DNA from 2 places in the Sporosarcina sp. FSL K6-6792 genome. Region 2 is predicted to be linked to the other one. Evidence: riboswitches for the same ligand, from Rfam matches in the RefSeq annotation. Region 2 holds a riboswitch; the other holds the start of a gene.
The links. A riboswitch is a leader RNA that binds a small molecule or an ion and turns the genes downstream of it on or off. The one in region 2 is predicted to bind lysine.

Region 1 (4,135 bases), 1.1 Mb from region 2:
CAAAGATGGAGAAATTGTTGACAAAGTTGTCGGCTTTAAACCAAAAGAAGCACTTGCTGAATTGATTGCAAAACACGCTTAATTAGTAACTTAATTTAGCAGAAGTTCAAAATCTGGGCGAATTATTTTTTGCGATGAAAGCGAAGCGGCAGTCGCAAATAGCCGAGATGTATTTGATAGAATAACCGGGTCCTTCATTGGCACCCGGTTTTTTGGTAGGTGAATTAGATGAATGAGTTAATCGCAGAAAAGTTGGCCATATTACCGGAGTTGCCAGGCTGTTATTTGATGAAAGATAGGCAAGGGACAATCATTTATGTGGGAAAAGCGAAAGTGTTGAAAAATCGAGTTCGTAGTTATTTTACGGGTAGCCATGATGCTAAAACACAGCGACTTGTGGGAGAAATCATAGACTTTGAATATATTGTCACTTCAACCAATCTGGAAGCGCTTGTCCTCGAGTTGAACCTTATCAAACAGTATGATCCGAAATATAATATCATGTTAAAAGATGATAAGACCTATCCCTACTTAAAATTAACGGCAGAGCGTCATCCGAAACTAATCATTACGAGACAAGTGAAAAAAGACAAAGGGAAATACTTCGGTCCGTATCCTCATGCTTTTGCCGCCGGTGAAACGAAAAAGTTGCTTGACCGGCTCTATCCTTATCGAAAATGTCATACGATGCCTGATCGGGTCTGTTTGTATTACCATCTTGGCCAGTGCCTCGCCCCTTGTGTCAATGAAGTGGAATTGGAAACGTACAAGGAAATGGTTGATGACATTACCCGCTTTTTGAATGGCGGTTATAAAAGTGTGAAAAAAGAATTGACGGAAAAAATGGCTGCAGCTGCGGAGAATTTGGAGTTTGAGCGCGCGAAAGAATACCGCGATCAGATTGTTAATATTGAAGCGATTATGGAAAAACAGGCGATGACGATGAGTGATTTCACTGATCGTGATGTCTTCGGATTTGCTGTGGACAATGGATGGATGTGTGTTCAAGTCTTTTTCGTCCGGCAGGGAAAGCTAATTGAACGGGATGTATCGCTATTCCCGGTTTATCAAGAACCGGAAGAAGAACTGCTAACGTTCATCGGACAGTTTTACGGTAAGTCCAAACATTTAATCCCGAAAGAAATCTTGTTGCCTCAGGGAATGGATAGTGAAATCGTCCGTCAACTTCTAGATGTCAATGTCTTCATTCCGCAGCGCGGTAAAAAGAAAGATCTCGTCCATCTAGCCATCAAGAATGCCGAGATATCATTGAAAGAAAAGTTCCAACTTATTGAACGACAAGAACTTCGTACAATTGGCGCATGTGAAGAACTTGGCAAGGCGATGAATATCACCATACCGTACCGTATTGAGGCATTTGATAATTCACATATGTACGGTTCGGATGCCGTCTCTGCAATGGTGTCATTCCTTGATGGGAAACCGAACCGTAAAGACTACCGAAAGTATAAGACGAAGACTGCAGCTGCACACGATGACTACGCGGCGATGCGTGAGGTTGTAAGGCGGCGTTATATCCGTGTGCTAAAGGATGATTTGCCATTACCTGACCTAATCGTTATAGATGGTGGTAAAGGTCATATGGAAGCGGCCAGGGAAATCATTGAAGATGAGTTGAACTTGTCGATTCCAATTGCTGGACTTGCGAAGGACGATAAACACCAGACGGCGCAACTTCTCTATGGCAATCCGATTGAAATGATCCCGCTAAAGAGAACGAGTGAAGCATTTTACTTGTTGCAGAGAATTCAAGACGAAGTGCACAGGTTTGCAATTACGTTCCACAGGCAACGGCGCGAAACGAATTCATTGACATCAGCGCTCGATGGATTACCAGGCGTCGGACCGAAACGAAAAACATTATTACTCAAACACTTTGAGTCTATGAAAAAGATTCGTGAAGCATCCGTTGAAGAGCTGCAACAAGCGGGCTTGCCGAAGGTGGTTGCAGAATCAGTGGAAACGTATTTCCGTGAAGAGGCATTGCGAGAAGAGAAGTAATGTGATAGAGTGAACGCACTGAGTTTTTTCACTAAAAATTGCATATGTAGTGAAGATAGAGGTGCGGATACCAATAGTAAATCTCCGGAAGGCGGCAGCCTGATGAACGGGATTGAAAGGAGTATTCGCCGAAGCGGACCAATCGGCTGTCACGATTGTCCTGCTGGATTTCCATTGAATAAATGGAAGTCTGTCAGGTATAAAAATACCTGGAGAGCTATCTGAACGGGGCGGCTCTTCGGCGAGCGCTCCAATCGGACCGGCTCTCATACTTATGAGGGCCGTTTTTGCGTTCAGGCGGAAATTGGAGGGAAAATCATGGAACGAATTGTAATGAAATTTGGTGGCACTTCAGTTGCGAACCCCGAGAGGATTGCACGCGCTGCAAAGCTTGTACAAGGTGAGGTAAGTCGGGGGAATCAAGTTGCGGTTATCGTATCTGCAATGGGGAAAACAACGGATGAACTTCTAAAGCTCGCCGTGGAAGTTAATCCGAAAGCGGGCCGCCGCGAACTTGATATGCTACTTGCGACAGGTGAGCAAGTAACAGCATCCCTTTTAGCGATGGCAATTGCGGCACAAGGTTTGGAAGCTCGCTCATATACAGGGTGGCAAGCGGGTGTAACGACAGAGTCAGTTCACGGCAATGCGCGAATCGAGCAAGTCCATGCAGATAAGGTTGTATCGACGCTTGAATCGGGTGCTGTTGCAGTGATTACCGGCTTTCAAGGTGCTGACAGCTCAGGTGAGTTGACAACACTTGGTCGCGGGGGATCTGATACAAGTGCTGTGGCGATTGCGATTGCAATAGATGCAGCTATCTGTGATATTTACACAGATGTTGAAGGGGTATTTACGACAGATCCAAGATTAATTGGACAAGCGAAGAAGCTTGAGGAAATATCATATGATGAAATGCTTGAAATCGCGAATTTAGGTGCAGGAGTACTTCACCCAAGAGCGGTTGAGTTTGCCAAGAACCATCAAATGCCGCTTCGGGTCAGACCTGCACATATGGAAGGTGAAGGAACGATTATCAAGGAGGAAATTGATTTGGAAAACAATTTAATTGTTCGGGGCATCGCCTTTGAAAGAGATATCATTCGGATTACAGTTATGTATGACGTTCCATACAATGGCTCGCTTGCGAATATATTCACTGCACTTGCGGATCACCATGTTAACGTCGATATTATCGTCCAGACAATTATGGAAGGCGTACAGCCGTCTGTGTCATTTTCCATTAAGAAAGAGGATTTTGCAGAAGCTATTAATGTTTTAGAGACGGAAAAAGAAGCTCTTGGTTACAACAGAGCCGACTTTGAAGTGGGTCTTGCGAAAGTTTCGATCGTTGGAAGTGGAATGGTATCCAACCCAGGAGTCGCTGCACAAATGTTTGAGATACTCCGTAGTGCATCAGTTCCTGTGAAAATGGTTAGTACGTCTGAAATCAAGGTATCCGTAGTCATTCCAGAATCCGATATGGAAATAGCGGTGGCGGCGCTTCATAAACAATTCGGGTTAGACAACGACTGAAATATTTTTTTGTCTATTGGTTAACCATTTTATTGCAAGTGCCTGAAGAAAAAGGATACTCTATCACTTTTAATAAAGCCTTCTTTGCAAATTTTAGCTAAGACTATACAAGTTACAGTGCACTTCCATATAGAAAGTGACACTTCCTTAAAATCAAAAAGGAAATGCTATATAGATGGATCCAGCAGCCAAAATCCTATATTTGGCTGCTCTATTATGGATTTTGGAAAGTGGTTATGGATTCGTTCCCAAAAGCCCCTTATACGATTAACGAGAAAACTGCGAGAGGTGCAACCCAACGGAAACTGTACATAGGGTGTTTCATCATGAAAATAAGCAGTAATTTACTGGTTATTTTTAGTTATATATGTTGACATAAAGAAATCTCTGAACAACGAACGGCGCATGGAGATGCCTTCGCTGGAGATCATATAGAATCAATAGTTCAACATATATAGATTAGTTGTATGAAAAAGAAGATGCGCCCGATTTAAAGGATGCATCTTCTTTTTCATGCCTCAACTTTCGTTTTTAAGTCCCATTTGACTTGGAAATGGATGAGACCATCCTTTGCGTT
Region 2 (4,135 bases):
TGACTACGTATCTAAGTGAACATCCAGAAGAAACAAATCAGCTTGTTCAATTATTATTTGTAAATCGTTATCTTGAAAGAACAGCAGACCATATCACAAATATCGCTGAAAGCGCAGCGTATTTGATTAAAGGTCAAATATATGATTTCAATTCATAAAAATAAACCGGAGGAGAAAAATGAAAATTTTTCTCCTCCGGTTTTATTTAAGGTAGCTCGTTATAAAAATTAAGGGTATTCTATACATAATGAAAAAGTAGGGGAGGAAACTAGTATGACAAAGAGAAATAAGGAGTTGTCACTAGAACAAGGTGAAGAATTACTCGAAATATTGAAAGCTCGTTTTGAGAAAAACATGAATCGCCATAAAGAACTTGAATGGAGTAAAGTCCAAGCGAAGTTGGAAGCGAATACTGAAAAACTATGGTCGCTTAATGAGATGGAAATAACCGGTGGTGAACCGGATGTAGTTGGTCATGATAAAAAGTCGGACGAATATATTTTTTATGACTGTTCAATAGAAAGCCCTAAAGGTCGTAGAAGCGTTTGTTACGACCTTGAAGCGTTGGAGTCAAGAAAAAAGCATAAACCAGAAAATAATGCTCTTGATATGGCTTCCGACATGGGCATTGAGCTTTTAACGGAAGAACAATACCGGGAGTTGCAGGAACTTGGAAAGTTCGATATGAAAACATCGAGCTGGGTGCAAACACCTGCTAATATTAGAAAACTCGGTGGGGCTATCTTTTGTGATTGGCGCTACGACACTGTCTTCGTGTATCACAATGGAGCAGAATCCTACTATGCTGCCAGGGGGTTCCGTGGCTCGCTGAGGGTCTAAATTTTGCACCCACTAAGCTTATAGACGATGAGATAGAGTGATGGGTGCCAGGTTCTTATTGATTTGTGAATTGTTTTAGAACCTGGTACCCTTCACAATGGTTTATTAAGAAGTTACTTTTTCATGGATATCTAGTGTTCGTTGTAGTGAACTTAGTTGTTCATCGTTTAAAGGAATCATAGGTAAGCGGACACCACCGACAGGGATTCCTTTTAAATTCAAAGCTGCTTTTACAGGTGATGGATTTGGAGCAGCAAAAAGCGCTTTCATTATTGGTAGTAGTCTACGATGATCCCTAGCTGCCTCTTGAATATTACCGCTTTTGAAATGTTTAATCATCGTTTGCATTTCACTTCCTATAATATGGGATGCTACAGAAATAACACCTGTTCCACCAATTGATAACACTGGGATTGTTAAACCGTCATCACCGCTATACAATGAAAAATCTTCAGGTGTATGAGTAATAATTTCGACCATCGCATCTAAATCACCGCTTGCCTCTTTAATAGAAACGATATTAGGTATTTTTGAAAGGCGAATGACTGTTTCAGCAGATATGTTGACAACACTGCGTCCGGGAACATTATAAAGTATAATCGGTAAAGATGTGACCTCCGAAATTGTCTTAAAGTGTTGATATAATCCTTCTTGAGATGGGTTGTTATAGTATGGCGCAACGAGCATAATACCATCGACACCTACATCTTCTGCAAGTATTGTTAGTTCAATTGATGCTTTTGTGTTGTTCGAGCCTGTACCAGCAATCACCGGAACTCTGCCATTCACAACGTCCACTGTAAACTTAAATAATTTGACCTTTTCTTCTTCTGTTAACGTCGGAGACTCTCCTGTTGTACCAGATACCACTAAGCCATCTGTTCCATTAGCAATTAAATAATTAATTAAGTTTTTTGTAGCTTGAAAATCAATTTCACCATTTTCATCAAAAGGAGTCACCATAGCAGTTAATACTTGTCCGAAATTCATTATTTCTCCACATCCTATAATTTATTTTAAAAAAATAGAGGAAGAAGGGCAGTTAGTGAATGAACGCAAAAAAGCAACAACAAGGGCTCGTTGTTGCAGTAGAAATAATAAATTATTTCTTTGCATAAGATAGCCCTCCATATAGTTTCCTATATGACAATTCTGTGTTTATTCAACACAGAACCAGCTTCAAGAAAATGAGATTCTCTCCACTTCGGCAAATTCCCCTTTCCACAAATGTCACAGGATCTCATCATCCTCCACGTGTGTACTGATGGTCTTTGCGCCTCTATCCTTACTTCAAAATTTTTGAAATAAGTGAATTTCTAATTAGACAAACCTTACCTCTATTCTAACGCAATTGCAAGGGAAAGGTGTCGAGTTCTAGAAAGGTTCTGAATTTAATGGGGACTTGATATTCTTTTAAATGTTATCACGTCTATTGATGACCCATTTATTTGAATAAAATACTAGTGAGAAGGGCTTGATGACCTTCATTTTCACTGGACTATTTCGGGTACTCTTGAACGTTGCATAATGTGCTTCTTGCTTACTTTTAAGAAAGACTATGCATCTAATCATGTGATGCCTAATAGAAAGTGACACTTCTTTACTATTAAAAAAGAGAAAATCATAAAGAAAGTTTCAGCCGACAAAATTGTATCTTTGGCGGATTATATCCAGATAAGAAGAACTGCTGTTCTTTCGTCCCAAAAAGCAGTTGTACACGAAGCGCCTGAATTACTCTACGGAGCGTTTGTTGCCAGAATGGTTAATACACACTAAGATGAATGTATCAGGAAGCGAATCGATGGATTGTGGCTAAGAATAGAAAGAAAACAGCGGATTAGTTAATAAACAAGAGTTAGGAATAAATGTATAAAGGTGATGTTAGTTATGAAAGTTGAAATTGAAAATGAAATTATAGAATTTAATATTCAGTATGGAAATAGGAAGAAGCTAGCGATTCAGATAGATTCGTTTGGTTTCATAACCGTTAAAGCTCCAAATGGCACAAGTAAAGAAATGATTGTCAGTGCAATAGAAAGTAAAGGGAAATTGATACTGGAGAAAACCCATGAAATTGCAGTAGCTCGAGAAGCCCCTAAGGCAAGAGAGTATCACGCTCAAGGGAAGTTCTTATACCTTGGGAAAGACCATTTTCTTCATGAGTTAATAGATAGTAGTGAGTTAAATGAAGAGGTACTTAAAAGAAATCTCAAGAAGTTCTATATCGCCAGCTGTAGGACGATTATAGAAGAACGGATAAAAATATATCAAAAACAACTAAAAGTAAAGCCTAAAATCATCGAAATCGTAGAGTCTAAAGCCAAGTGGGGTAGTTGTAGTTCGGATAAAAAGCTAACTTTTAATTATCGTCTAGCTATGGCTCCGGTTGAAGTCATCGATTATGTGATAATCCATGAACTTTGTCATATACATCATATGAATCATGATCGCTCATTTTGGAGACGTGTCGGAAGTATTATGCCGGATTATAAAGAGAAGGAAGAGTATTTGGCGAGGCATGGGTATTCAATGTCACTTTAATAAAAACGATCACATTTCGAAATGTGATCGTTTTTTTGTGTTCGAAAACGTATTCTCTATTGTTCTTGGTGATGTTTTACTTGTAGTTCCCCGATGGTTGAGGTCACAACTTACTTCAATTTGGTTAAATTGGAAGAGGTGAACAGATCCAGGGGATTTTAATCAATTTATAAAATTCGCATTGTTTTCTGCGAATTTAAATTAGTTTATGGTATTATTTACCTTGTATGGGAAGGGGGGAAGACATGAAAACTGAAAAAATCATTAAGACCACATTAGAGATAGTAGGTTTTCCGTTTGTAATGGCAAACATGTATTTTGATAAGAAGAATAGGGTAAGAGAAATAGGTGATTTAGTAAATATAAAAGATAGGGTAGTTCATACTGTTGTTTCTGAATGTGAAGAGGCTAAATGTACTGTAATATTAGACGCGGGGTTAAGTGTAACCGCTATACTAAAAGAGACAGTTTTCGCTCGAATGCCTTGAACACTTTCGCCAACAATCATGCCATCTAGTAAGCTAGGATTATTAGTTTACTGGAGGTAAGGACTTGGAGGAAAAGTTAGTGTTATACATCGAAATTCAGCAACTATACAAACGGAAAATGAAGATTGCACAGATTGCAAAACATTTGAAAGTAACGCGTGGAACTGTTTATAAGTATTTGAATATGTCATTTGAGGAAGCACAAGAATATTTGGGGAATCCTTTGAAGAAACCTAAGAAATTGGATCCCTACAAGGATTGGGTTG

Region 1: linked by a shared signal. The riboswitch ahead of MKZ26_RS06220 (aspartate kinase) and the one ahead of dapA (4-hydroxy-tetrahydrodipicolinate synthase) in region 2 are both predicted to bind lysine.

What each region holds. Positions count from the first base shown of each region.
Region 1 is NZ_JBBOSA010000001.1:1,297,763-1,301,897, reverse strand. It holds gene trxA (thioredoxin) at 1-82, shown strand, start outside; gene uvrC (excinuclease ABC subunit UvrC) at 229-2,022, shown strand; lysine riboswitch at 2,071-2,250, shown strand; gene MKZ26_RS06220 (aspartate kinase) at 2,341-3,558, shown strand; gene MKZ26_RS06215 (DUF2507 domain-containing protein) at 4,070-4,135, opposite strand, start outside.
Region 2 is NZ_JBBOSA010000001.1:2,373,546-2,377,680, reverse strand. It holds gene phoU (phosphate signaling complex protein PhoU) at 1-158, shown strand, start outside; gene MKZ26_RS11620 (DUF4256 domain-containing protein) at 274-840, shown strand; gene dapA (4-hydroxy-tetrahydrodipicolinate synthase) at 946-1,830, opposite strand; lysine riboswitch at 1,953-2,130, opposite strand; gene MKZ26_RS11610 (M48 family metallopeptidase) at 2,728-3,381, shown strand; gene MKZ26_RS11605 (hypothetical protein) at 3,627-3,869, shown strand; gene istA (IS21 family transposase) at 3,949-4,135, shown strand, end outside.